3 regions of the Blautia sp. NSJ-140 genome follow, and region 1 is predicted to be linked to each of the others. Evidence: predicted binding sites of a transcription regulator. Region 1 holds the regulator's gene; each other region holds the start of a gene.
The links. The regulator Rex, encoded in region 1, represses fermentation and respiration genes when NADH is low (regulators of the CRP and FNR family bind a similar motif). The targets are predictions, from matches to a motif close to ATTGTTAANTANTTAACAAT.
Positions count from the first base shown of each region.

Region 2: pckA (phosphoenolpyruvate carboxykinase (ATP)) is a predicted target of Rex. The motif match lies at 2,558-2,577, and genes of this name have one in related genera.
Region 3: gap (type I glyceraldehyde-3-phosphate dehydrogenase) is a predicted target of Rex. The motif match lies at 7,940-7,959, and genes of this name have one in related genera.

Region 1 covers NZ_JALIFS010000005.1:36,524-46,514, reverse strand. The annotation lists gene MUB50_RS07400 (NAD(P)H-hydrate dehydratase) at 1-1,310, opposite strand, end outside; gene MUB50_RS07395 (redox-sensing transcriptional repressor Rex) at 1,372-2,019, opposite strand; gene abc-f (ribosomal protection-like ABC-F family protein) at 2,234-4,150, shown strand; gene MUB50_RS07385 (pyridoxamine kinase) at 4,181-5,047, opposite strand; gene pdxR (MocR-like pyridoxine biosynthesis transcription factor PdxR) at 5,140-6,456, shown strand; gene MUB50_RS07375 (precorrin-8X methylmutase) at 6,453-7,094, opposite strand; gene MUB50_RS07370 (cobyric acid synthase) at 7,097-8,617, opposite strand; gene cobD (threonine-phosphate decarboxylase CobD) at 8,602-9,654, opposite strand; gene cbiB (adenosylcobinamide-phosphate synthase CbiB) at 9,682-9,991, opposite strand, start outside.
Region 2 covers NZ_JALIFS010000001.1:115,534-125,524, forward strand. The annotation lists gene MUB50_RS00540 (cation diffusion facilitator family transporter) at 1-117, opposite strand, end outside; NiCo riboswitch at 317-498, opposite strand; gene pckA (phosphoenolpyruvate carboxykinase (ATP)) at 792-2,396, opposite strand; gene MUB50_RS00550 (threonine/serine ThrE exporter family protein) at 2,748-4,046, shown strand; gene MUB50_RS00555 (DUF4866 domain-containing protein) at 4,142-4,897, opposite strand; gene MUB50_RS00560 (YoaK family protein) at 4,913-5,560, opposite strand; gene MUB50_RS00565 (LysR family transcriptional regulator) at 5,727-6,605, shown strand; gene MUB50_RS00570 (PRD domain-containing protein) at 6,634-7,461, opposite strand; gene MUB50_RS00575 (PTS transporter subunit IIABC) at 7,702-9,954, opposite strand.
Region 3 covers NZ_JALIFS010000004.1:116,045-126,035, reverse strand. The annotation lists gene gpmI (2,3-bisphosphoglycerate-independent phosphoglycerate mutase) at 1-1,120, opposite strand, end outside; gene MUB50_RS06515 (homoserine dehydrogenase) at 1,332-2,627, opposite strand; gene MUB50_RS06510 (Mbeg1-like protein) at 2,680-3,798, opposite strand; gene MUB50_RS06505 (hypothetical protein) at 3,982-4,203, opposite strand; gene MUB50_RS06500 (helix-turn-helix domain-containing protein) at 4,305-4,583, shown strand; gene tpiA (triose-phosphate isomerase) at 4,699-5,448, opposite strand; gene MUB50_RS06490 (phosphoglycerate kinase) at 5,494-6,690, opposite strand; gene gap (type I glyceraldehyde-3-phosphate dehydrogenase) at 6,878-7,897, opposite strand; gene MUB50_RS06480 (histidinol-phosphatase HisJ family protein) at 8,203-9,021, shown strand; gene MUB50_RS06475 (hypothetical protein) at 9,097-9,991, shown strand, end outside.

The DNA of each region.
Region 1 (9,991 bases):
GAAAGCACATCTCCGCTTCCTGCAGTTGCCATTCCGGAATTACCGGAAAGATTCAAATACATCTGTCCTTTCTCATCTGCGATCACCGTACATGCATCCTTCAATACGCACACAGAGCCTCTTTCCGCAGCACATTTCAATGCAGTATCTGCGATCTCATGCTGGATCTCCTGGATCGTTCTGCCACTGAGCCGGCTCATTTCTCCGATATGCGGTGTCAGAACCACATGCTCTCCCAGATACTGGTGCCACTGAGGATGTGCAGCCAGAAGGTTCAGACCGTCAGCATCCAAGATCAGCGGTTTTTTCTCCCGGGCAGCCGCCGTGAGAAACCACTGTTCTCTCTCACGGCTGGCCACTGATGTTCCAAGTCCCGGTCCGATCACGATCACATCACACCAGGATAGAAGCTGTTCATTGGATTCCTGATCAAAACGACTGCAGACCATAGCCTCCGGAAGGAGTATCTGCAATGGGATCCTGTTGGCTTCCACAGTCTGGATCTTTACCATTCCCGCACCGGCACGAAGTGCTGCACTGGCGCTTAAATAAGCAGCTCCGCACATTCCCTCACTTCCGGTCACAAAGAGCACTTTTCCGAAGGTACCCTTGTTTCCGCCGGGATCACGTTCCGGAAACAGCTTCAGATCTTTATTTTCCAGACAGGCGGCAGATGCAGTCACAGCTTCCTGCTCATAGATCCCGATATCGGCGGTAACGATCCTTCCTGCATACAGTCTTCCCGGATAAAAGCAAAGACCTCTTTTCCGGTAGGCAAATGTGACAGTCAGGTCGGCGCTGAAGGCAATTCCCATTTCCAGGCCAGTATCTCCGTTTACTCCTGACGGGATGTCAACTGCGATCTTTTTGGCCCTCGCACTGTTCATCTCATGGATGATATCAGCATAATGCCCCTCGATCGGACGCGTCAGGCCTACCCCAAACACGGCATCTACTATAGTAGTATATTCACTCCACTGCGGGTTATTCACCTCAGGGACACGATAACCGGAAGCGATCTTATACTGAAGAGCTGTCTCTCTGGTCATTTTATCTTTGTTTCCGACCATATAAAACTCTGCCCGGACTCCCTTCAGATGGAACAATCTGGCAACAGCGATACCGTCACCGCCATTATTTCCGCTTCCGCAGACTACCAGGATCCTTTCGTCCTTCTGGAGATACTTTTCTGTTTCCTCTACCACCTTCAGTGCTGCCCGCTCCATCAGAACCTCGGAGGGAACTCCGATCTCACGGATCGTTGTGGAGTCCAGATCCTTCATTTCTGCGCAGGTAACAAGCTTCTTCATTCTGTCTTCTGCCTCCCCTCTGTCATAGAGAAAGCTGCCGTTTCCGGCAGCTTAACAATTCTTACTTATCCACATGTTCCTGCCTGTATTTGCTGAGATTATAAGACAGTGTCATCAGACTCTCGGAAAGATGAACGTTCTCTACGATCACATCATCCGGTGTCTCAAGATCAAGATGTGCAAAATTCCAGATTGCCTTGATTCCGTTCTCCACCAGAATATCTGCCATTTCCTTGGCTTTATTCTTGGGAAGTGTCAGGATCGCGATCTCCACGTTATTCTCTCTCAGGAAAAACGGAAGCTCACTGAGCATCTGGATCTCGAGTCCACGGACTGCGATGCCCTCAAGCACAGGATTTACGTCAAAGATACCAACAAGCCTGAACCCGCGCTTCTCAAAATCCACATAATTGGCAAGTGCCTGTCCCAGATTACCGGCTCCCAGGATGATCATCGGATGAACGGTATCCAGTCCCAGGATCTTACCGATCTCTGTATAAAGATAGTGTACATTATAGCCATACCCCTGCTGCCCAAAACCGCCGAAATTATTAAGATCCTGACGGATCTGAGAAGCTGTGGTATGCATCTTCTTACTTAATTCATTGGAAGAAATACGTTCTACATTATCTTCCATCAGCTCTCCTAAGTAGCGGTAATAGCGTGGCAGACGCTTAATCACCGCTTTCGAGATTTGTTTTGTCTCCACGATAGTTTTCCTCCTTACCTTACACTAGGTTAATTATAACGAATTGACATTTTCCTGTCAATTAAAGTTGTCTATTCTGTACAAATTTCTTTATATTTTTTCTAATAATTGATTTTTTCTTTGAAATCCCGGCAGTTTCCGTTATAATAGGTGGAGGATTTTTCCCTGTTCAGACATAAACAGGGGTGATTCTTTATACAGGAGGACAGTTTTTATGATTTTATCATGTCAGAATATATGCAAGGCCTTTGGCGAAAAAGTAATTTTAAATGATGCATCCTTTCACATTGAAGACCGTGAAAAGGCTGCTCTGATCGGCTGCAACGGTGCAGGAAAGACCACACTGCTGCGGATCATCATGCAGGAGCTTTCTGCTGATTCCGGTACCGTGGTGCTTGCCCGGGATAAAAATATCGGCTATCTTGCCCAGTACCAGGATATCCATGGACATCATACCATCTACGAGGAGCTTCTTACCACCAAGCAGCACATCATCGATATGGAACGCCGTATCCGCAATATGGAACAGGAAATGAACACCGTGACCGGTGATGATCTGAACCGTCTGATGGAAACCTATACCCGTCTGACTCATCAGTTTGAACTGGAAAACGGATACGCTTACAAAAGTGAGCTGACCGGTGTCTTAAAGGGTCTTGGCTTCACGGAGGAAGATTATGACAAGCAGATCGAAACTCTTTCCGGCGGTCAGAAAACCCGTGTGGCACTGGGCAAGATGCTTCTTTCCAAGCCGGATATCCTGCTTCTGGATGAGCCAACCAACCACCTGGATATGGAAAGCATCTCCTGGCTGGAAACTTATCTTCTGAATTATCCGGGAGCTGTTTTTATCGTCTCCCATGACCGTTATTTTCTGGATAAGGTGGTCACCAAGGTCATTGAGATCGAAGCCGGACAGACCCGCGTATACAGCGGCAACTATTCTGCCTATGCTCTCAAGAAGGCTCAGCTTCGTGACGCACAGTACAAGGCATACTTAAATCAGCAGCGAGATATCAAGCATCAGGAAGCCGTTATCGCCAAGCTGAAATCCTTTAACCGTGAAAAATCCATCAAGCGTGCGGAAAGCCGTGAAAAAATGCTGGACCGTGTACAGAGGATCGAAAAACCTCTTGAGCTCCAGGACCGGATGCGTATCTCTCTGGAGCCACGGGTGTTAAGCGGAAACGACGTGCTCCACGTGGAAGAGCTTTCCAAGGCCTTTCCGGGACAGACCCTGTTCTCCGATATCTCCTTTGATATCAAACGAGGCGAGCGTGTGGCACTGATCGGAAACAACGGAACCGGAAAGACCACCATGCTGAAGATCATCAACGGTCTTATTGAAGCAGATGCCGGCAAATTTTCCCTTGGTTCCAAGGTGCAGATCGGTTATTACGATCAGGAACATCATGTTCTGCATATGGACAAGACAATTTTCCAGGAAATCTCCGATACTTATCCGACTCTCACAGAGACCGAGATCCGAAATATGCTTGCCGCATTTCTCTTTACCGGAGATGATGTTTTCAAGGAAATCTCCGCACTTTCCGGTGGAGAAAGAGGCCGTGTTTCCCTTGCAAAGCTAATGCTTTCCGAAGCCAACTTCCTGATCCTTGACGAGCCTACCAACCATCTGGATATTGCCTCCAAGGAAATTCTGGAGGAAGCATTGGTCAGCTACACCGGTACAGTCCTTTATGTATCCCATGACCGTTACTTTATCAATCAGACTGCGACCAGGATCATGGAGCTGACAAACCAGGCAGTGGTAAATTACATCGGTGATTATGATTACTATCTGGAAAAGAAGGATGAGCTGACCAGCACCTATGCACCGGGAAGTACCTCTCCGGAGGCACCTGCCGAAGAAAAAACGTTTTCCGAGAACAAGCTTTCCTGGCAGCAGATGAAGGAAGAACAGGCAAAGAAACGAAAACGGGAAGCCGAGCTGAAAAAAGTCGAAGCCCGTATCGAAGAGCTGGAAACAAGAGACAGCGAGATCGACGAAACCATGGTCCTTCCGGATGTCTGCACCAATGTAGCGGAATGTACAAAGCTGAGCCGCGAAAAAGCAGCCATCACTGAAGAACTGGAAAAGCTTTATGAAAAATGGGAAGAGCTGGCCTGACGGTCAGCTCTTTTTTATCCCCTTATGTTTTTATGGAAGCAGCATGCCGAGATGCTGTTCAAAGCATACACCATCGTTACGGTCTGTTCCTTCCTCCACCGCATCCCGGATCGATGCCGAGATAAAGTCCACGGCCAGCTCTGCACAGGTTTTCATGGAATATCTTTTTACCAGCCCTGCACTGAGCACGGATGCAAAAAGATCTCCTGTCCCGGAATAGCTTCCTCCGGATTTCTCTGCAAATATCCAGGAGCTGTTTCCGTTTTCCAGGACAAGATTCCCCATTTTCAGAGGCTGCCCTTCCTCTCTGTGATCCACTCCTGTGATCACAACGGAAGGAAGTGAAAATTTCCGGGCAAGTGCGCACCCGATCTCCCGGATCTCTTCCATCCGCCGGGCCTCTGATGCCTTTTGCAGTTCCTTCCAGATCTCCTCCATTTTTTCTTTTCCGTAAAGAAGGAGGAGAGCTTCCGTAAGGTTCGGTGTGATCACATAGGAACGGTGTGTCAGTTCGCAGAACCGGCTGCGGAGCTCTTCTGTATAGATCGGATAAACCGCGCCGTCATCCCCCATCACCGGATCTGTAAGGATCAGAGTATCCTTCCCTGCAAACGCATCCATAAATTTCAGGATCCTGTCTGCCTGCTTATCATCAGAAAGAAATCCTGTATAGATCCCATCCGGAGAAAATCCTCTTTTTTTCCACTGCTCCATATATGGTTCCATATGCTCTGTGAAATCCTCACAGAAATAACTTTCATAACCGGTCTGGTTGCTTAAAACAGCGGTGGGAAGGGGACACGCCTGGACTCCCATCACCGAGATCACCGGGATCGCTGCTGTCAGTGAACATTTCCCCAGCCCGGAAAGATCATTGATCACTGCTATTTTTTTCATGGTAATTCTCCAGTCTTGAGTTTTTTTCTGTAATATTATAGAATGAACTGTCAGGTTTACGCAATCATTTTTGGAAGGAAATCGTCATACTTATGTTAAATATATCTGCAGAACACAAAAAAGAACACCTTTATCTGGAGGTTTATCACTATTACCGGAAGCTGATCATGGAAGGCCGTCTCCTTCCCGGAAGCAAAATGCCCTCCCTCCGCAAATGCGCCCAGGAGCTGAAGCTGAGCCGTACCACCATCGAAAATGCCTATCTTCTGCTGGCAGCAGACGGCTATATCATCGCCAGGGCACAGAGCGGCTATTATGTCACCGGCATTGCTTCCAAGCAGCATCTGCTCACCCCGGAAAAACAGGATAAGGATATCACGCCCTGCCTTTATGATTTTGCCTCTTCCGGTGTTGACCGGGAAAGCTTCCGTTTTGATCTGTGGCAGCGTTACATCAAAAGCGCCCTCCGCCAGGGCGACCGTATGCTTTCTTATGGCGAACCCCAGGGCGAAAGCGATTTCCGGGAGGTTCTCGCAGACTATATCCGGGAACGCAGAAATGTGATCTGCTCCCCGGATGACATTGTAGTAGGGGCCGGTCTCCAGCCCCTTCTCCAGATCCTCTGCCCTCTGATCCATGAACGGAAAACCGTTTCGTTCCCCACACCGTCCTTCACCACATGCAGCACCATCTTTCAGGATTACGGCTTTGATGTCCATTACCGGGACAAAAGCTGCGATGTGATCTATGTTTCTCCTGCTCACATGACGAAATGGGGCGAGATCATGCCGGTAAAACGACGCCTGGAGCTGATCCGTCATGCAGAGATCAATGACCATCTGATCATTGAGGATGATTTCGAAAACGAATTTGTTTATTTCCAGAAGCCGACGCCTTCACTTTTCGGTCTTGCAGGTGGTGAAAACGTTGTCTATATCGGTTCCTTTTCCAGACTGCTACTGCCCTCCATCCGTGTCAGCTTCATGGTACTGCCGCGCTCTCTCCGGGAAAAATATACAAAAAAAGCAGCCTTTTATAATCAGACTGCTTCCAAGGCAGAACAGATCGCGCTCTGCCAGTTTATCCGCGACGGGCATCTGGCTTCCCAGACTAGAAAGCTCCGCCGCCTTTATTCCCAGAAGCTGAAGGCTCTTTCCCAGGCTGTCCGGGAAACCTTTGGCCAGGACTGCCAGATCCAAACAGGAGCCGCAGGAACCAGCCTTGCCCTTACTCTTCCCTGTTCTCTCACAGGCAGTGAACTGACAGACAGAGCCCGGAACCGTGGTCTGGGACTGGAGGTTCTCAGAGAAAACGGAGCCGAGGTCACCCTGGTCCTCTCCTGCTCCTCTATTCCATCCAAGGATTTTCTGCCTGCCTGTCAGCTTCTGAAGGAGGTTACCGGCTCCTAATCTCTCCGGTTATCGATCATGTAGAGCAGGGCATTTACAATGCACGCAGCAATATTGCTTCCACCCTTGCGTCCTTTTGCCACAATATAAGGCACATCTGCGTGCATGATCAGCTCCTTGGACTGCACAACATTCACAAATCCTACCGGCACACCGATGATCAGCTCAGGAGAAAGCTTTCCGTTCTCAATAAGCTCATAAAGACGTACCAGTGCGGTAGGTGCATTTCCAATGGCAAAGATCAGCTTTTTATCCATCTCTGCTGCCTTGTCCATGCTGGCTGTGGCTCTGGTAGTCCCGTTCTTTTTTGCAAGGGCAGCCACATCCTCGTCGGACATGAAGCAGTAAGCCTCACCGCCGTAGCGGGCAAGTGCACGCTTGTTGATCCCGGCCTTTGCCATCTGGGTATCTGTGACGATGCAGGCACCGTTGCGGATGGCGTCCATTGCCTTCTCCACTGCCCCCTCCGAGAAGCAGAGATTTTTTGCATAATCAAAATCTGCGCTTGTGTGGATGCAGCGTTTTACGATCAGCTCGGTTCCCGGGATCAGGGGAGTATCCCCAAGCTCTTCTGTGATGATCTCAAAGCTTCTTTTTTCGATCTCCATGGGTTTTACATTTTCAAGCTCTACTTTCATTTCTATTCTTCCTCCGTAATCCCGTTTTCCAGTATCTCATAGATTTTTTTCATATCCAGATGCTTCCGCAGCTCTGCAGCCAGGATATCATACTGCTGTTCCTTAAATGCCGCAAAATCCACGCCTGTCATATTTTCCACATCAATCCCTTTTTTCTCGCCGATCACGCGTATGATCGCCTCTGCAGATGCTTCCTTATCAAAAACGCCGTGGATATAGGTTCCGCACACATTTCCCGCAAAAGCACCCTCTTCTTTTTTCTTACCGCTGACGCTGTCTGTAATCTTCGTTGCTGTTCCTGCATTCTCCTTCAGGATACTTTCGCCCATATGGATCTCATAGCCCTCGATCTCCGCACCGGAAAGAGGAGCAAACACACCGGACAGCTGACCGAAATGCCCCTGCACCCTGGTCCTGGTTTTCTTTTCGGCAAATACCGTTTCCATGGGAAGAAGTCCCATCCCTTTCATGGAACCGCCATTTTCAACTCCATGAGGGTCACTTAAGGTTTCACCCAGCATCTGATAGCCACCGCAGACACCAAAGATCAGCTTGCCTCTGGAGGCTTCCTTGAGAACTGCTGCCTCCATTCCGCTTTCCCGCATCCAGATCAGATCACCCATGGTGTTCTTGGTTCCAGGAAGGATGATCATGTCCGGAGAGTGAAGATCTCTCGGGTGTTTAACATAACGGAGAGAAACTCCGGGAATGCTCTCAAAAGGATTAAAATCCGTAAAGTTGGAAATCCTTGGTGTACGGATCACCGCGATATCAATGACACCGGCTTCCTGCTTCCGGTCAAAACGCTCCGTCAGGCTGTCCTCATCCTCCACCTGGATATCCAGATAAGGCGCCACACCCACCACCGGGATCCCGCTTCTTTCCTCAAGCATGACAACACCAGGGTCCAGAATAGTCTTATCTCCGCGGAATTTGTTGATGATCAGCCCCTTTACCATAGCCTTCTCATCGTCCTCCAGAAGCTCCACCGTACCGATCAGCTGGGCGAAAACGCCTCCACGGTCAATATCACCCACAAGAAGGACCGGTGCCTTGGCCATCTTTGCCATACCCATATTTACAATATCCTCATCCTTGAGATTGATCTCGGCAGGGCTTCCCGCACCTTCGATGACAATGATATCGTTTTCCGCTGCAAGAGCGTTGTATGCCTTCATCACATCCGGAACCAGGGTCTTCTTATATTTGAAATAGTCCCTGGCACTCATGGTTCCAAGAACTTCTCCGTTTACGATCACCTGGGATCCTACATCATTGGTAGGCTTCAGAAGGATCGGATTCATCAGGACAGACGGCCTGATCCCGGCTGCCTCTGCCTGCATGACCTGGGCCCGCCCCATCTCAAGGCCATCCTCTGTGATAAAGGAATTCAGTGCCATATTTTGTGATTTAAAAGGAGCCACACGATATCCATCCTGCTTAAAGATCCTGCAAAGTCCCGCAGCCAGCAGGCTTTTTCCGGCATTGGACATGGTTCCCTGCACCATTATTGCTTTTGCCATAATATACCTCCCTCAAGTACTTCGATCAGTTTTACATTTTCTTCATGGCGCTTTACCGCGATCCGATAATACCCCTTTGTAAGTCCCGGATAATTGCTGCAGTCACGGATCAGGATCCGTTTCCGCAAACAGAAGTCAAACAGCTCCTCCGGTCCTTTAAAGAAAATATAATTTGCTTCCGACGGAAATACTTTATACCCAATGCGGACCAGCTCATCCTTCAGCCACTGTGCCTCCCGAAAAACAAGCTGTCTTCCCTCCTCTACATATTCCGTCTCTGTAAGTGCCTGGAGCCCGGCTGCCTGGGCCATGGTGGAAACATTCCATGGCTGAACGCAGAGCTCCATCCTTTCCATCAGCTTTCTGTCAGAACAGAGGCCATAGCCCAGCCGCACCCCGGCTATGGCATATCTTTTTGTAAATGCCTTCAGGATAAAAAGATTATTGAACCCGGAAAGAGAACGCTTCAGAGAATACTCTTCCGGGTCCTTTACAAAATCAAGGAAACATTCATCTACCACCAGCAGGATATCCAGTTTTCTGCATTTTTCCAGGATCTTTTTCAGAAGCCTGTGGGGGATCAGCATGCCGGTAGGATTATTGGGGTTGCATAAGAAAGCCATATCCAGTCCCTTATGGAGGATATCCAGATATGCCTCACTGAGCACAAAGCCGTCATTTTCCGTCAGCATGTAATATTCCAGTTCACAGCCTGTGCTGGCCAGAGCCTGTCCGTATTCTGCGAAAGTAGGCGCCGGGATCAGAGCCCTCTTTGGCTTTACTGCGTGACAGAGCGTGAAGATCACTTCTGCAGCTCCGTTACCGCATATTACCTCTTCCGCTTTTACACCTTCCGATTCTGCGATCCTTTCCCTGAGAACGCCGCATCCCACCCGGGGATACTGTGCAATATGATCCAGACTGTGGATAATGGCCTGCTTCACACTTTCCGGTGTTCCCAAAGGATTCAGATTTGCCGAAAAATCCAGGCAGTCTTTGTGTTTATATACGTCTCCTCCATGTATGTGTTTTGTCATTGGTCATTCTCCTGTCTGTATTTATTGTTACCTTAATAACCCGAACCGGATGCCCGCACTGAGCAGTCCAAAAACCACCACACCCAGTATGGATGCCGCGTACATCAGCCGGTTAGCTCTTTTGATATCCTCCGGCTCCACCGGACGGATCGGATCCCCGATCGTGGGTTTTTCATATAATTTTCCGAAATAATATGCATTTCCCGCAAGCTGTACATCCAGCGCTCCGGCCATGGCAGCCTCTGTCTGGGCTGAGTTGGGGCTTGCATGATTTCTCCGGTCACGTTTGTAGATCTTTGCCGCGTTTTTTATATCCATTCCTGTAAAAACAGTTCCT
Region 2 (9,991 bases), on a different contig from region 1:
GGACAATAAAAGATTTACCAGGATACTGATCCCGGATACCTTCATTGCTGTCTGCTGTTCCCATGAAGCTGTTTTTTCTGTATCATGTATAATTGTTTTGTTTTCTTTGTGTTCCATAAACAGGACCTCCTTTTAATATATGATCAGGTTCTTCTTATGGCACAACATTTTCCGTGAAAAAACCGGCGGTTCCTTCACTACTCGCTGCAGTGCGATTTCCGCCGGTGTTCTTTCTTTTCTGTATAGGGATATCCCAGCTTCTACCTTCTGTTCCATCCATATTTTTGCAGTAAAAAAGACATACCTGCGAAACATACACTGTCCCGCAGATATGTCTGAAAGCAAAGTCACATTCTGCTTCACCTCATATTCCGTGAATGCAGGTTCTTTGCAATTACGTTTAAATCCATATCCGCTGCCGCTTCCTGCGGCCCGGCCCCATGCCTTCGGATAAATATTTTCGATTCCGAAAAGCATCGCCTGCTCAGTTTGTACTGTTGATCTCGCATCCTGTTCGAATGTAATGCAGTGCAAAGAGAATTGCAGTCTTACGGGTCTCCCGTCCGACTTCTCAGCAAGGATACACCATGAACGCTCTGTTAGTCAAGTCAAAGTTTTTTATTTTACAGGTAGATATCTTCAACTTTCTGTTTATTCCATGTCTGAAAACATGCTTCGCACTGCACAGCTCTATATCAAATAACAGATCCGCAGTTGTTTGTCAAAAAACCGGGAGCGAATAAATCCGCTCCCGGTTAAGTCTACGATCTGTATTCTGTTGAAATGAATGATTATGCCTGAGGACCAGCTGCAACGAGTGCTTTACCAGCCTCATTTCCCTCATACTTAGCAAAGTTCTTAACAAATCTTGCAGCAAGATCTTTAGCCTTTGTCTCCCACTCTGCAGCATCTGCATATGTGTCACGTGGGTCAAGGATTGCAGGATCTACGCCCGGAAGCTCTGTCGGAACCTCGAAGTTGAAGAATGGGATCTTCTTTGTAGAAGCTTTAAGGATAGATCCGTCAAGGATAGCATCGATGATACCACGAGTATCTTTGATGGAGATACGTTTTCCTGTTCCATTCCATCCTGTGTTAACGAGGTATGCCTTCGCACCGCTCTTCTCCATTCTCTTAACGAGCTCCTCAGCATATTTTGTCGGATGAAGCTCAAGGAATGCCTGTCCGAAGCATGCGGAGAATGTAGGAGTAGGCTCTGTGATTCCACGCTCTGTACCAGCAAGTTTAGCTGTGAATCCGGAAAGGAAGTAGTACTGTGTCTGCTCCGGTGTCAGGATAGATACTGGAGGAAGTACGCCGAATGCATCTGCGGACAGGAAGATAACCTCTTTCGCTGCCGGTGCAGAAGATACAGGGCGAACAATGTTCTCGATGTGGTTGATCGGGTAGGAAACACGTGTGTTCTCTGTTACGCTCTTATCAGCGAAGTCGATCTTGCCCTCAGCATCAAGTGTTACGTTCTCAAGAAGAGCGTTTCTCCTGATCGCATTGTAGATGTCCGGCTCAGACTCTTTGTCAAGGTTGATAACCTTAGCGTAGCATCCACCCTCGAAGTTGAATACTCCGTTGTCATCCCAGCCATGCTCGTCATCACCGATCAGGAGACGCTTAGGATCTGTGGAAAGTGTTGTCTTACCTGTTCCGGAAAGACCGAAGAAGATTGCTGTGTTCTCTCCGTTAAGGTCTGTGTTTGCAGAGCAGTGCATGGAAGCGATGCCCTTAAGCGGCAGATAGTAGTTCATCATGGAGAACATACCTTTCTTCATCTCTCCGCCGTACCATGTATTAACGATAACCTGCTCACGGCTTGTAATGTTGAACATTACAGCTGTCTCAGAGTTCAGTCCTAATTCTTTATAGTTCTCAACTTTAGCCTTGGATGCGTTGTAAACAACGAAATCCGGCTCAAAGTTCTCAAGCTCCTCAGCTGTCGGCTGAATGAACATGTTTGTTACGAAGTGTGCCTGCCATGCAACCTCAACGATGAAACGGATAGCCATACGTGTGTCTTTGTTAGCTCCGCAGAATGCATCTACTACGAAAAGTTTCTTGTTGGAAAGCTCCTTCTTGGCAAGATCTTTAACTGCATTCCATGCTTCCTGAGTTGCCGGATGGTTATCGTTCTTGTACTCATCGGATGTCCACCAAACTGTGTCCTTGGAGTTCTCATCCATAACGATGTATTTGTCTTTAGGGGAACGTCCTGTGTAGATACCTGTCATTACATTGACAGCACCAAGCTCACTGACCTGACCCTTCTCAAATCCTTCAAGCTCCGGTTTGGTCTCTTCCTCAAATAATGTCTCGTAGGAAGGATTGTACACGATCTCAGTTGTTCCGGTAATACCATACTTTGTTAAATCGATTTTTGCCATCTTAACATTTACCTCTCTTCTTTAATAGTAATTATGATAGCCACCTACTGCTGCAGGTTTTTGTCATCCTGCCATAGGAATTGGTCATTCCAACATCCCTATCCACAATTATACATAAATTGTACGTAAAAGCAACCAAAAAAATTCATTTTCCGCAAAAAAATGATAAATCTTTAACAGTGACGTTTTAGTACTGTCAGATTTTATTTCATCTACACTTGACTTTTTCAGAATAATGGCTACAATATATCTGATTATAGTTATTATATATATTTATAATAATAACTATACTATTTTAATATATAGAAAGAAGTGATTTCTGTGTCAGATATTCCGGTTAAACGTAATCATATGAAAATCCCCTGGCACAACTACGTAAGCGCCAGGAACAGCCAGCCCATCACCGAGGCTTCTCTTTCCGAAAAAGCTTCCCTGATCGGCCGTACAGGCATGATGCTTCTCTCCTGTGGGACCGGTGCCTGGCGGGTACGGAGTTCCATGAATACATTGTCAGAAGCACTTGGCATCACCTGCTCCGCAGATATCGGACTAATGTCTATAAGCTACACCTGCTTTGACGGTGAGAGCAGTTTTTCCCATGCACTTAGTCTGACTACCACCGGCGTAAATACTTCCAGACTGAACAGGCTGGAACATTTTGTCAGTGATTTTCCTGTGGAGGGTATCCATATGAGCGGTGAAGCACTGCACAGTCAGTTAGATGAGATCGAGCGGATCCACGGGCTTTATTCCCCTGCAGCCCTGGGACTGGCTTCTGCACTGGCCTGTAGTGCATTTACTTTTCTTCTGGGCGGTGGCCCGCTGGAAATGATCCTGGCTTTTGCAGGCGCAGGCATCGGAAACGCCATCCGCTGCAAGCTTGGCAAGCATCATTTTACTCTGTTTATGTGCATTGCAGTTTCTGTTTCCTCCGCCTGTCTTGTATATGCAGGCTTCCTGAAGCTGGCAGAGCTTCTGTTCCACATTTCCGTCCAGCATGAGGCCGGGTACATCTGTTCCATGCTGTTTATCATTCCGGGCTTTCCGTTTATCACAAGCGGGATCGACCTTGCCAAGCTGGATATGCGTTCCGGTCTGGAACGACTGGCCTACGCCATTATTGTTGTAATGGTGGCTGCTGTCTCTGCCTGGCTGATGGCACTGCTTCTTCATCTGAAGCCTGTGGATTTCCTGCCTCTGGAGCTTTCGGCAGCTCAGAGGATCCTGTTCCGGCTTCTGGCAAGCTTCTGCGGGGTATTCGGCTTTTCAGTCATGTTCAACAGTCCTGTGCGGCTAGCCGCAGCTGCCGCCTTCATCGGCGCACTGTCCAACACTTTGCGTCTGGAGCTTGTTGATCTTGCCGGTTTCCCACCTGCTGCCGCGGCTTTTTTCGGAGCACTGACAGCCGGACTTCTGGCCTCCCTCATCAAAACAAAAGTGGGATATCCCAGGATTTCCATTACCGTACCATCTATTGTGATCATGGTTCCCGGACTTTATCTCTACCGGGCGATCTACAATCTGGGGATCATGTCCCTGAATGTTTCCGCCTCCTGGTTTGCAGCTGCGATCTTGATCATCGTTGCTCTTCCCCTGGGCCTTATTTTCGCCAGGATCCTTACGGACAAAATGTTCCGCTACTGCACCTGATGGGCATACAAAAAGGACTGCTTTCTGTAGCTTCCGGTCATCAGCTATCCTTCTGATAACCGGAGCAATACAAAAGCAGTCCTTTTTTGCACACTCTATTTCATTACGATCTCATCAGCGATTCCGATCATTTTTTCCAGGCGGTCCGCAAATTTATGGATGGGGAGAAAAACGCCCAGTCCATCATAACGTTTTCCACCATCCTCCACAGAATCCTGCCCATAATACACAAAAGCTCTTGGAAGCTTCTTCTGAATTGCCATCATGATATCCCATACAGCCGCATAGGCCTGTGCCTCCGTTTCTTTTTCCTTTACGCTGTTCGGAAGCTCATACACCAGCAGCACACCGATATGTTCGCCCATTTTGTACTCTTCTACTTCCATGGTAGCTTCATCATAGGCATGTCGCTTCCGGTAGCCATACGCCAGATACATCTTTACACCAGGTTTCTCCCTGTATATCCTGCGAAATCGGTCGTAATCCCTGTCACTTACATGGATTCCCTTTTCCCGCAGAAAATTTCCTTTTTCATCTGTGAGAAATACCGGATTCTCCTGTCCATCTGCATTGAACCTGAACGGTGCCAGAAAAGAATTTCGCAGAAGATCAAACATACTGTTCTGGCAGATCGCCATAAGGAGAGCAGTCAGATCACGGTTTTTATATGCGTCCAGCAATGCATAGGCGAATTTTTCCGGAGGAAGATATCCGCATTCTATGTCTGTATCCGCATCCATGGATTCATAGAAGGTCTCCGTCAGCCGTCTGCACGCCTCCGGATCCTTCAGGATCTTTTCAAATAAAAGCTCCGCCTTTTCCTCTCTTGGGAATAATGTGCTGTTTTCCACAATTCCTCACCCTTTCTAATCTCTATGTTTACTGGAAAACATCAGAATAAAGCTGATCAGAAGCAAAACATCCGATACCCAGATTGCCGGGATTCCCAGCCTCATGGACAGATTTCCTCCGCCACCGGCTCCAATGGCAAAAAAGAAAATTATTCCAAAATAATAAAGAGCCTGCTTCAGCTGTTCCGGACGTTTTTCACGACAATACACGGACAATGCCGCCGTGCCGCTTCGTAAATTTCCGATGCACATAGTGCTTGCATAGGAATAACCGCCTACCTTCCGGAATGTCTGTACCTGCATGGCGCAGGAAAAGGATACCAGTGCGGTTGCCAGCATATCCAATTCTCCCGGCATAAATCCCACCACAAAAAGGATCAGGATCTCGATCAGCAGGATCATCTGCCTCCAGTGAAGTTTTTTTGCATATTTAAAGGTGTTCTGGATTCGCTCCGCCGCTACAACACCAATGGCAAAGGCTAAAATAGGGAACAGATACCTTAAACCGTCTCCCCACTGTCCTGTCATAAAATTATGGCTCATCAGAACCACATTGCCTGTCTGGGCGTTGGAAAACACCTCATCTCTTGTAAAGTATGTGTAGGCATCCTGAAATCCGCCGGACATTGCCAGAAATGCACTTGTGATAAAAGCTTCTGACATCTGCCGGTCTGCGTTCTGCAGCTTTCTGCCTCCTGAAACCACTCTAAATCACTCCTGTCATTGATTTTTTTCCTCGGGTGTATTATAGTTTGCTCAGAAGCAAATGTAAAAAGTATTATTAATATCGTAAACATATTAAAATCATATCACAGGATGGAGACTATACATGATCACTTACGACTACTACCGGATCTTTTATTATGTAGCCCAGTATAAGAGTTTCACCAAGGCAGCACGGGCTCTTCACAACAACCAGCCAAATATCACCCGCTGTATGAACAACCTGGAGCAGGAGCTGAAATGTACTCTCTTTCTCCGATCCAACAAGGGAATCGCACTTACCCCGGAGGGACGCCAGCTTTATGAACACGTTGCCCTGGCATTTGAGCAGCTGTCCATCGGTGAGGAGGAGATCCGCCAGAACGGAGAGCTGGAACATGGTCTGGTTTCCATCGGTGCCAGCGAAAATGCCCTGCGTCTGATCCTTCTGGAAAAGCTGGAGCTGTTCCGCGAGCAATATCCCCATGTTCGCCTGCGCCTCTTCAACCATTCCACTCCACAGGCTGTACAGGCACTGAAGAATTATGCGGTAGATTTCGCTATTGTCACCACTCCGATTTCTATCCGCAAGCCTTTACAGAAAAAAAGTCTCCTGCGTTACCGGGAGATTCTTGTATGCGGAAGCAAATATAAGGATCTGACCACTGCCCCCATCAGCATCCATGAGCTTCAGGACCTGCCCTTTGTAGGTCTTGCGGAAGGGACCAGCACAAGAGAAATGTATATGAATTACTTTATGGAAAACCGTGTTTCTTTTCATCCTGATATCGAGGCCGCAACTACAGACCAGGTCCTTCCCATGGTTGTCCACAATCTAGGAATCGGCTTTTACCCGGAACCCCTTGCCCGGGAAGTGATCAATGACGGTAAGGTTTTTGCCTTTCAGCTTAAGGAGCCGCTCCCTCAGAGAGAGGTCTGCTTAGTCACAAACAGCAGCACTGCCATGAGTACTGCTGTCAAAAAAGCTATTGAATTTATCGTATAAATCCCTGAGGCGGATCAGCCATTTATGTTTATTGCTCCACTGTCCTCTCAATATGCATGGCAAGATAACCGATCTCGATAGGGTCCAGCTTTTTCCCAAGGCTTTTGCCCAGGCTCTCGCAGACATCCTCTGCGATCCTGTAAGATTCCGGATATTTTTCTTCTATATATTCATTCATATCCAGCTTCAGTGTCTCCCCTGTGGAGACACGGGCTACCATATATTTGATATGGTTCATCATACGGTTGTAGGACAGGGAGATCACATCGATCTTTCTTCCTGTGGCCATCTCGATCATGGCGATGCATTCCCGCACCGTTCTTGCTGTCTGCATGGCAACAGACACCTTCTCATCTCCAAGTGCTGAGTGAATATGAAGTGCCACATATCCCACCTCATGCTCGTCGATCTCAATATCCATCCGCTCCTTCAGGATCTTCTTCAGTACCTCCGCCACCTTGAATTCGCTGTAAAAAAGCACCTTGATATCATCGGTCAGAGGATTGCTGATCTGCTCATGATTCCGGATACGTCCCACCGCAAAGGAAATATGATCAGCAAGGGAAAACAGGATCCTTCTGTCTATGGTATCCCCAAAGGTCTTCTCAGCTTCTCTCAATATCTCATCTGCGATCTCCAGAAATTCCGGTGCTACGCTCTTTGCCAGTTCTTTTGCTGAGCCACGTTCTGTCTCCTGAGCCAGCCTGTAAAGGGTACAGTCTGCCGGAGCCTCCAAACGCTGACTGACCTTCTTTCCAAATCCCACACCTTTTCCCAGAAGCACATATTCCTGGTTTTCCTCCATATCTATGGCAATGATGCCGTTATTGTTCAATACCTTGCTCACTCTGTACATCTTTTTTCCCCACCATTTTTATATATCCTGCTGCTTTTCCACATTCCACCACTGTCTACCCCGGATTTTCAGTCAACATTTTTGTCTGCAGCTATCGATTTTCTTTATCGTAACAGAATCTGTCTTTTGTGTAAAGTCCTTCTGACGGACAGTTATTTTCTTTGCCACAGGAAAAGCGCGCCCGGGCATTAGGCGCGCTTTTCACAAAACCAATCATCTATATTATTGCTGAAAAATTTCTTATTCTTCCACAGTCTCCACTGCGAACAGCGGCTCCCCTGCCTTGATCTCTCCATTGGCAAGAAGGCGTACTCTCTGATTATCCTCGATCTCTGTACAAAGGATCGGAGAACATAAGGACGGAGCGTTTTCTGTAAGATATGGGATGTCGATCCGCATCAGCGGCTCACCCTTTTTCACATGCTGTCCCTGCTCTACCAGGATCTCAAAGCCTTTTCCTTCCAGCTTTACAGTGTCAATTCCGATATGGAGAAGCATTGGAAGATCTGTATCTGTCTGGAATCCGATAGCATGCTTTGTGTCAAAAATAAACTCTACCTCGCCGTCTTCCGGAGCACAGATCACCGGATCCTTCGGTGTGACTACCGCACCCTCTCCCATCATTCCTTCTGCGAAGCCTTCATCCGGCGCTGTGGAAAGGTCTGCTGCGATACCGGTTACCGGGCTGTAGACGATAGCTGTTCTGAGGACCTTTTTCTCCGGCTGCGTGTTGGCTTCGGATGTCGGAGCTGTGTTCTGAACAGCCTCACCTGTACTTTCTGCTATGCGCTCTGTATCAGACTGAGCCTGATTTTCCGTATTGTCTGTTTCTGTCTCATTTGCACCTTCAAAATATTCATTTGGCGCTGTCTCCAGATAATCCTCCAGCTTGGATTTAATCACAGTTACCTGCGGACCGTAGATGATCTGGACACCCTGGCCTTTTTTCACGATTCCTCTGGAACCTGTTGTTTTCAGAATATCGTCGTTGACTCTTGCTGCATCATGGACGGTGATACGGAGTCTTGTTGCACAGCAGTCCACATCACTGATGTTTTTCTTTCCTCCAAGGCCGGCTGTGATGGCTTCGCTTACCGGGTCTGCGGATGTGCTTCCTGCTGCTTCACCGGCTTTTCCGGCTTCTTTTCTTGCGTTTACATCTGCTTTTGTATAAAGCTTTGTTTCTGTGTCGTCATCCTCACGTCCCGGAGTCTTGAAGTTGAACTTTTTGATCAGGAAGGTGAAGATCACATAGTAGAGAATAAAGTAAATGATACCAACCGGGATAATCCTGAGCCAGCTTGTCTTTGCATTTCCCTGAAGGATTCCGAACAGGAACAGATCAAGGAAACCGCCGGAGAAGGTAAGTCCTACTGCAATGTTCAGCATATGTGCGATCATATAAGCCGCGCCTGCAAGAACAACCTGTACCGCAAACAATGCAGGAGCTACAAACAGGAAGGAAAACTCCAGTGGCTCTGTGATTCCTGTAAGCATACATGCAAGGGCTGCGGAAAGAAGAAGTCCGCCTGCTGCTTTTTTCTTCTCAGGCTTTGCACAGCGGTACATGGCAAGAGCAGCTCCCGGAAGACCGAAGATCATGAAAATGAACTCTCCGGAAAAGTACCTTGTTGCATCTGCACTGAAATGCGCCACATTTGCGGAATCTGCAAGCTGAGCGAAGAAGATGTTCTGTCCGCCCTGTACCATCTGACCTGCAACCTCCATAGTCCCTCCAACGGCTGTCTGCCAGAATGGCATATAAAATACGTGATGAAGTCCGAAGGGGATCAGCGCACGTTTGATAATACCAAAGATCAGAGTTCCGACATAACCGCTGCCTGTTACAAGACCGCCCAGAGCATAAATACCGTTCTGAACTGCCGGCCATACGAAATACATCAGGATTCCAACAAACATATACACAATGGTGGAAATGATGGGCACAAATCTGGAACCACCGAAGAAGGAAAGTGCGTTTGGAAGCACGATCTTATGAAAACGGTTGTGCAGAGCCGCAACACCAAGGCCGACGATAATACCGCCAAACACACCCATCTGTAAGGACTGAATACCGCAGACAGATGTTACAGTACCTTCCAGAACGCTTTTTGCGATCTGTCCGTCTGCTGTGATCTTACCATTTACTACCAGCATACCATTGATGGCTACATTCATAACGAAGTAAGCAATCAGTGCAGAAAGAGCTGCTACCTCTTTCTCTTTTTTTGCCATACCGATGGCCACACCTACTGCAAAGATCAGCGGCAGGTTATCAAATACCGCGCTTCCGACTTTGTTCATAATGATCAGGAGTGCATGTAAAATCGTTCCGTCTCCCAAAAGCTTCTGAAGTCCGTAGGTTGCAATGGTTGTTTCATTTGTGAAGGAACTGCCGAATCCAAGAAGCAGGCCTGCCACAGGAAGGATTGCTATGGGAAGCATAAAGGAACGTCCCACTCGCTGCAAAACTCCGAAAATCTTGTCTTTCATGTTCTCTCTCCTTTTCTTTCGACGTTTTGGAGCGGGA
Region 3 (9,991 bases), on a different contig from region 1:
CGCTCATCTCCGGCTGCATATCGTAGGTCGGAACCTTCGGGGATTTTACAAGGATTCTGTCCTCTCCTTTGTTTGGCTCCTCAACACCACCGTTGAAGAAGAATGTAACATGTGCATATTTCTCTGTCTCGGCGATACGTGCCTGTGTCATATCGTGAGCTGCAAGGTACTCACCGAAGGTATTGTGAAGAAGAACCTTGTGGAATGCTACCAGCTTATTCTGGATGGTATCATCATACTCTGTGAAGCATACGAATGTGGTATCCAGTCTCTTTGCTCTCTCAAAGCCCTTAAAATCGTCATCACAGAAAGCTCTTGTGATCTCTCTTGCACGGTCCGGACGGAAGTTGAAGAATACAACGGAATCCTTATCGGAAATAGTTGCAACCGGTTTGCCGTCTTTCTCGATAACAGTCGGAAGCACAAATTCATCTGTCTTGTCAGCATCATAGGAAGCCTGAACTGCTGCTGCAGCATCTGTTCCCTTTACGCCTTCGCCCTGTGTAAGAGCTTTATATGCAAGCTCAACACGATCCCAGCGGTTATCACGATCCATTGCATAATAACGTCCGGAGATCACACCGATCTCACCAACGCCGATCTCTTTCATTTTGGCTTCCAGCTGCTCTACAAACTCTTTACCGGATGCAGGCGGTGTGTCACGTCCATCCAGGAAGCAGTGTACGTAAACTTTCTTGAGTCCCTCTCTCTTTGCCATCTCAAGAAGTCCATAGAGATGTGTATTGTGGCTGTGTACGCCACCGTCAGAAAGAAGTCCCATAAAATGGATCGCGGAATCATTGTCTTTTGCGTTCTTCATAGCAGTAAGAAGTGCCTCATTCTTGAAGAAATCGCCGTCCTGGATCTCTTTTGTGATTCTTGTAAGCTCCTGGTATACGATACGGCCTGCGCCCATGTTCATATGACCAACCTCGGAGTTACCCATCTGTCCGTCCGGAAGACCTACCGCAAGACCGCTGGCATTGCCTTTTACAAACGGATAATCTTTCATAAGTCCGTCCATAACCGGTGTTTTTGCCTCATATACAGCATTTCCGTCATGTCTGTCATTGAGTCCGTATCCATCAAGGATCATTAAAACTGTTGGTTTTTTGCTCATAATTTTCCCCTTCTTATCTTTGATCGAAAATCTGTCCGGCACAGCTCTTCAATGATTCTGAAACTCTCTGTACCATTCAGGATTCTTTTGTTTTCCATTTTATATAGTACCAAAATCCAGAAATTTTGCAACGTTTTCTTTGACAAAAATTTGTCTGTTTCCAATTTCCTAACAACTGATGCGGCTGATCTGTAAATTTACGCGAAAGATATTATTTCTGGTATACACGGATCATAGAAGAAATCTTTCTTACAGATGCGCTATTTTCCAGCTCTTCCTTAACCTTAAAGAAAGCGCCCTCACTTACAAGTTTAGTGATCACAACAACCTCTGCAGTATCCGGTCTCTTGCTTTCTTTCTGCATGATCTGTGCCACGCTTGCCTGATATTTTGCAAAATGCTCCAGGATCTCAGCCAGCACACCGCAGCGGTCCTCTACCTGCAGGCGGAGAAAATAGCGGTTATGGGTATCTGCCATATCTTTTACCGGAAGTGTCTTATAGCAGGTGCAGCCTACTCTTCCGCAGCAATCTGCCTTCATATTACGAACTACCTCAAATACATCACCGGCAACCGCACTTGCTGTAGGAAGCTCACCTGCTCCACGTCCATAGAACATGGTATCTCCTACTGCATCTCCGTGTACAAAAACCGCATTATAAGAATCATTGACGGATGCAAGGGGATGCTCTGCCGGAATCAGCATCGGGCAGACATAGGCCTCAACGCCGTCCTCCTGACAGCGTGCAACACCCAGAAGCTTGATCTCGCAGCCCATTTCTTTTGCGTAACGGATATCCTTTGCTGTGATCTTTGTGATTCCTTCTATATGAACATTATCAAGGGTAACTCTGGAATTAAAGGCAACTGATGCAAGGATGGCAACCTTTCTTCCTGCATCAATTCCTTCGATATCTGCGGTAGGATCTGCCTCTGCATATCCAAGCTCTGTAGCAAGCGCAAGTGCATCTGAAAATTCCATTCCTTCCTGGGACATCTTGGTAAGGATAAAGTTCGTAGTTCCGTTTACGATTCCCATAACTTCCGTTACATGGTTGGCCTCAAGACTGTTCTTCAACGGGCTGATGATCGGGATTCCTCCGGCAACTGCTGCCTCAAACAGAAAATCCTTCTGTGCTGCCCGGGCAGTTTCCAGGATCTCTTTTCCGTGGACTGCGATCAGATCCTTATTTGCAGTTACAACGTTCTTGCCGGCTTTCAGTGCTGCAAGGATATAAGTACGTGCCGGCTCGATTCCACCGATCAGCTCGATCACAATATCAATGGAAGGATCTCCCTCAATATCTGCCCAGTCCGTTGTAAGAACAGAAGGATCATCTACCTTCCCGGATGCTTTCTCAAGGTTACGCACCAGGATCTTTGTGATCTTTACCTGGCATCCAAGCTTAGCTGTCATTTCCTGCTCCTGGCTTTTGATCACTTTATATACACCGGTCCCTACTGTTCCGAGACCAAGAAGGGCCGCATTTACGACTTTTTCGTTCATTTTCTGATGTCCCCTTTCCGTTTTTTCCAATTTTATCAGAGTAACTCCTATGTTATGGCAGAAAACGCTTTTTGTCAAGTTCCGGCAGAGGAAGCAATTCCAGCCAGCTGCCAAAAAGTCCGGTGATCAGCTCCTGCACCATAGCTTTTGACTGTGGTTCCAGTTTATCCAGCTGGCGCACCATGGCAGCCAGACTTTTCAGACCGCCTTCCTGGATTTGGGAAATGGTATCTGCTCCGGTTGCTTCCAGCACAGAAAAAAGTTCCCCGATGAGATGCTCTCTCTGCTTTTCATCCATATGGTCGATCCATTTGTGAAGACTTCGATCTGACGCCGCAGCTCTTCTTGTCAAACTTTCTTTCTCTATAAAGGATGGCCCCATTACCTCCCAGGTAAAAGCGTCATGCTGCAGGATTCCCTTCTGTGTACTGGCTACGATCAGCGGATCTTTCTGGTGGCTGAGCAGCATCCCGATCACAGATGCCTCGGGAATGATACGAGTGACTTTTGGCAAAACCCTTTCCACTCTTCCGGGACTGAAAAATCCTTCCGGAAAACCCGGACCATCATTATCATAGACAGAAAGAATCTTTTCCTGCAAGATGTCACTGCACTGCATTGCTGTATACATAGCCAGATTTCCTCCTTTGGAATGACCGCCGATCCGCAGCATGGACTGTATATAAGTTCCATGCGTTTCCAGATATTCCAACGCTTTTCTGTGCGAAGGAACAACTCCGTTGCTTAAATTAAAATCCTCCTTCCACCCCACAATGGTATCATCGGTTCCACGAAATGAAATATATGTGGTTCCATCATCCAGTCCTATAGTCACTGCCGCAAACTGCTGAGCCTGACGGGAAAGGATTTCATTGACAAAGCCTCCTACTGTACATTTCCGGAATCTCTCCGCACAGGCCATTTTTTCAAGGAGCACCGGTGTATTCTGCAGAAATGCGCTTTCTGCTTTCAGATCCTTCTTTATTTCCCGTCTGGAAAAAGCCGCAAAGAGTTCTTCTACAGAAAGAGTATTTCCGTTTTTTACTTCTGCCATCTCATCCAGATCAAGATAGGAAAAACACGCCAGTATCAGATTGTCAACTTCATTAAAGGGTGACTGCTCAAAGGTAATATCTCCTCTCCAGTCAAGATAATCCAGAATATTCCCCATAAAATCCTCCACAAATGATCATATAAGCGTCTTACGCACAGCTGCAGGCTTTCTTTCTATTATAATACGTAACGGCTGCATCACAGCACAGCCATCTGATGCGTTTCTGCCGTTATCAGATAACCGTTTTCTGAAACGACATACCCTGCCAGATATTTATTGTTATCATACCATAAATCCTGATCATTTGCGCCTTTCATCCATTTTTTTTCTGAGATAAAGGATGTAATGAATGCAGCCGCAGGTAAAAGCCGGAAACAGTATCGACAAGCCTGCTGCTGACATCATATAGATCACTGCCCCTTTTCCGCCATCCGGTGTTCCTGCCACAAAGCAGTAGAACATGGTAGCTGAAAAATACAGTGTGATCACCACTGAAATTAAGATTTTAAAAAACTTCCTCATTGCTTCTCCTTTCTGTAGTGTCGATATAAGGACACTGTTGTGATTCCAATTTTACCTTCATAATAAGATTAATTCAAGGATGAATCGGACAGGATATATATATGATAAAATATGACAGATTTTGGGTCACGATGAAGGAGCGTGGGATCACTCAGTATGATCTTTATGAACATTACCAGATCACCCGTTCACTTCTGGACAGACTTCGAAAAAATAAAAATGTTGAAATTTATACCATAGACAGGCTGTGTTCCATTCTCCACTGCGAGATCGAGGACATTGTGGAACATGTTCCCGAGCCTGACGAAAGGAACGAACATACAGAAAAAGCTTCAGTGAAAAACAATCCTTACTCTGAAGATAAGAAAAACTCTCTCTGACTGTGATCAGATGCAGCTTTTTGTTGGCTGTGCTATCCGTGTCAGGGAGAGTTTTTCTGGTTTTTTCTATAAGAAGATATAAAAAAAGGGGCCGAAGCCCCTTTTTAAGTGGATCTTATTTGTAGTTTACGATCTTTCCGAAATCTGGTTTCAGGGAAGCGCCGCCTACAAGACCGCCGTCGATGTCAGCCTGAGCGAATAAGTCAGGAGCTGTTGCAGCGTTTACAGATCCGCCGTACTGAATACGGATTTCTGCTGCTGTAGCATCATCATAGATCTCAGCGATGCATTTACGGATATCAGCGCAAACCTCCTGAGCCTGCTCTGTTGTAGCTGTCTTACCTGTTCCGATAGCCCAGATCGGCTCGTAAGCGATAACTGCTGTCTTAGCCTGATCAGCTGTAACACCCTGGAATCCAACCTTAACCTGCTGACGGATGAAGTCCATAGTCACGCCCTGCTCTCTCTGAGTAAGTGTCTCACCGCAGCACATGATCGGTGTGATGCCATGCTCGAAAGCTTTGAGCATTTTTTTGTTAACGTCTTCGTTTGTCTCTCCGAAGTACTCTCTTCTCTCGGAATGTCCAAGTACTACGTACTTAACGCCTGCATCTACGAGCATAGCCGGAGCGATCTCACCTGTGTAAGCACCTTTCTCCTCGAAGTACATGTTCTCAGCGCCAACCTGGATGTTTGTTCCTTTAGCTGCCTCAACAACAGGAATGATGTCGATAGCCGGTACGCAGAACACTACATCAACTTCGTCGTTAACAACAAGCGGTTTTAAGGTCTCAACCAGCTTTACAGCCTCGCTTGGTGTCATGTTCATTTTCCAGTTTCCAGCAATAATTTTCTTTCTTGCCATTGTTTTATCTCCTTTTTTGTGTTTATGGAACACTTTATTTTTTTATCAGTCTTTATCGTTAGCTGCAGCTACACCCGGAAGCTCTTTTCCTTCAAGGAACTCAAGAGATGCACCGCCACCTGTGGAGATGTGTGTCATCTTGTCGCCATATCCAAGGATATTTACTGCTGCTGCGGAATCACCGCCACCGATGATCGTTGTTGCATCTGTCTCAGCAAGAGCTTTGGCAACTGCCTCTGTACCATGTGCAAAGTTCGGCATCTCGAAGCATCCCATCGGTCCGTTCCATACAACTGTCTTAGCATCTTTTACAGCATCTGCAAAGATCTTCTCTGTCTCTGTTCCGATGTCCATTCCTTCCCATCCGTCCGGAATCTCACCACGTTTTACGATCTGGATGTTGCAGTCGTTGGAGAAGTCATCACCGATTCTGTTATCTACAGGAAGAAGAAGCTTAACGCCTTTCTCCTCTGCTTTCTTCATCATGTCGAGAGCATACTGAAGGTAATCATCCTCGCAGAGGGATGTTCCGATGTGTCCGCCCATAGCTTTGGAGAATGTATAGGACATACCACCACCAATGATCAGTGTATCTACCTTATCAAGAAGGTTGTTGATTACAGAGATCTTGCTGGAAACCTTAGCACCGCCAAGAATTGCAACGAATGGTCTCTCTGGATTATTTACAGCGTTTCCGAGGAAATCGATCTCTTTCTGCATCAGATATCCTACAACTGCTGTCTTAACATATTTGGTAACACCTACGTTGGAGCAGTGAGCTCTGTGAGCGGTTCCGAATGCATCGTTTACGAATACATCGCAAAGAGAAGCAAGGTCTTCGCTGAACTTATCTTCGTTCTTTGTCTCTTCTGCACGGTAACGTGTATTCTCAAGAAGAATTACATCGCCATCTTTCATCTCAGCAACAGCAGTTTTTGCGTTTGGTCCTACTACCTCAGGATCTGCTGCAAATTTCACTTCCTGTCCAAGAAGCTCAGAAAGACGAACAGCTACAGGTGCAAGAGAAAGCTCCGGTTTCGGCTCTCCCTTCGGTTTTCCGAGGTGGGAGCAGAGGATAACCTTTCCGCCGTCTGCGATCAGTTTCTTGATTGTAGGAAGAGCAGCCACAAGACGATTCTCGTCTGTGATCTTTCCATCCTGAAGCGGAACGTTAAAGTCACATCTTACAAGTACTCTCTGTCCTTTTACATTGATATCATCAACACTTTTTTTGTTCAGCATTTCTATATCTCCTTAACTTTTATTTCTGCCGGAAGCAGATCAATAAGGGCGAGCGGTATTGTTGTCCGCTCTGTCAACAGTCATTTCCTCAGATATTCTTTTGTTTGATCTTTTGGAAAAAAAGGGCCCGGTCCTCTTCAGACCGGACCCTTTCTGAGTCTATTCTTCTACACTCGTTCGCTGAAAATTAAGCGTTCAGAAGGCTTCCGAAGTGCTTGATTGTACGAACCATCTGGCTTGTGTAGGAGTTCTCGTTGTCATACCAGGAAACTACCTGAACCTCTGTTGTGCCATTCTCAAGTGGAAGTACCATTGTCTGAGTAGCATCGAAGAGGGAACCAAATCTCATACCAACGATATCGCTGGATACGATCTCATCCTCGTTGTATCCGAAGGACTCGTTAGAAGCTGCTTTCATAGCTGCGTTGATCTGCTCTTTTGTAACATTTCCTTCAACTACTGCTGTAAGGATTGTTGTAGAACCTGTTGGGGTAGGAACACGCTGTGCAGAACCGATAAGTTTGCCGTTAAGCTCTGGGATAACAAGTCCGATAGCTTTAGCAGCACCTGTGCTGTTCGGAACGATATTAACTGCAGCTGCACGGGATCTTCTCAGATCGCCTTTTCTCTGCGGTCCGTCAAGTGTCATCTGATCGCCTGTGTAAGCGTGGATTGTGCACATGATACCGGATTTGATCGGTGCAAGATCGTTAAGAGCCTTAGCCATTGGTGCAAGGCAGTTTGTTGTACAGGAAGCTGCGGAGATGATCTTGTCCTCGTTTGTAAGACCCTGATGGTTTACGTTGTAAACGATTGTCTTAAGGTCGTTTCCAGCCGGAGCGGAAATAACTACGTGCTTAGCACCTGCATCGATATGAGCCTGAGCTTTATCTTTAGATGTGTAGAAACCTGTGCACTCAAGAACTACGTCTACACCGATCTCTCCCCATGGAAGCTCTGCAGCGTTAGCCTTAGCATAGATTTTGATCTCTTTTCCGTCTACTGTGATGGAATCCTCTCCTGCTGTTACTGTATCTGCAAGAGCGTATCTTCCCTGTGTAGAATCATATTTTAATAAGTGAGCAAGCATTTTAGGAGATGTAAGGTCATTGATTGCTACAACCTCGAATCCCTCTGCTCCAAACATCTGACGGAATGCAAGACGACCGATACGTCCAAAACCATTAATTGCAACTTTTACTGCCATGATAAATTCCTCCTATGAATTGAATGGTGATTAAATCGTTCCTTTGTTAAAGAAACATCAACCTGTTTCATATTGTACCTAATTCCAAACAAAAATTCAAGAGCTATTTATAAAAAAGAACATTAAAATAAATATTAAGAAAATTTCTGAAAAATGTGCTATAATTCTCTGATAGAAAGTTCTGTCCTGCTGAGCGCCAAAAGAGATATCCCTGCTCCCTTCCGGGAGCCTGACTTTTCCGGCTTCATAGCAGGCAGATACGATCATTGTCACAGAATATAAAGGCTTGAATATGGAGGTACAAAATGGACCAGAAAATTTTATGGGACTGCCATATGCACTCCTCTTTTTCCGCAGATTCCGATACACCGATGGAAAAGATGATCCAGACTGCCGCAGACAAGGGTCTCATGGGAATCTGTTTTACTGAACATTTTGATCCGGATTATCCTGATACTCCGGAAAATCTTGATTTTTCCCTGAACATCCCTGCATACCGCCAGAAGCTTGAGAGTCTTGCGGATGCTTTTAAAAACCAGATCCAGGTTAACTTCGGGATCGAGCTTGGACTTCAGCCTCAGCTTGCAGAATCTTTTTCCGATCTTCTGAAGGAAGTTCCTTTTGATTTCGTTATTGGTTCCTCCCATGTGGTGCACGGATACGATCCTTATTATCCTTCTTATTTTGAGGGCCGTAAGGAATCCGCATGTTACATGGAATATTTTGAATCCATCCTGGAAAATATCGCTGCTTTTGATGAGATGGATGTGTATGGACATATCGACTATGTAGTACGTTATGGTCCAAATCAGAACCGTCAGTATTCTTATGGAAGATATAAGGAGATCCTGGACGAGATCCTGCGGACACTGATCCGCAAAAATGTGGGAATCGAGCTGAACACAGGCGGTTATCACTATGGGCTTGGTGAACCGAATCCATGTATCAATATTATCCGACGCTACCGTGAGCTTGGCGGTGAGATCATCACCATTGGTGCAGATGCCCACACTCCGGATAAGATCGGCTATGCTTTTGACAAGGCGGCTGATATTTTCCGTGAATGTGGTTTTTCCTATTATGCTGTATTTAAAAATCGTCGCCCTGTTTTTCATAAACTGTAGCTCTGTTTCTCTCTCACGAGAGAGAGTTTACACTTTTATACCGAAAATATCATTTTATCTAAGGAGGAACTCTATATGTCAACAAAAAGACTCCAGAAAAAGAAAGCTGCCATGCAGGCAAAAAAAGAAAAGCAGCTGAAAAAAAATACCCCTGCTGCCAAATCTGTTGAAAATACTAAAGTCGAAGTAAAAAAACTTGAAACCGTAAAGAAGGAAACGCTTAAAGTCGAGACCTCTAAAACTGAACCGATCAAGGTTGAAACTTCAAAGACTGAGCCGATCAAGGTTGAGACTTCAAAGACCGAGCCGATCAAAGTTGAGACTTCCAAGACTGAGCCGATCAAAGTTGAGACTTCAAAAACCGAGCCGATCAAAGTTGAGACTTCCAAGACCGAGCCGATCAAAGTTGAGACTTCCAAGACCGAGCCGATCAAAGTTGAGACTTCAAAAACCGAGCCGATCAAAGTTGAGACTTCCAAGACCGAGCCGATCAAAGTTGAAACTTCAAAGACTGAGCCAATCAAGGTTGAAACTTCTAAAACCGAGCCGATCAAAGTTGAGACTTCTAAAACCGAGCCGATCAAAGTTGAAACTTCTAAAACTGAGCCGATCAAGGTTGAGACCTCTAAGACTGAACCGGCGAAAGTTACTACTTCCAAGACCGAGCCTCTGAAAGTCGAAACCTCCAAGGAGGACACAGCTTACGATGCCCTCTACGAGAAACGTCTGAAACACTACTACAATGATCTGAAATGGCTCTACTGTGAACTGTTCCGCGATCATCCGGAAGTTGCCGGCACATTCTCAAGCCTCACAAAAAAGATGAAAGAGATTTACCGTGAGCGCTCTCTTTCCATGAAGGAAGCTGACCAGACCTGCGTTGCTGATCCTGACTGGTTCCGTAAGACTACTTTCACCGGAATGGCTGTAAATCCTGCTGACTTCGCAGATACTCTTTCCGGTCTATCTG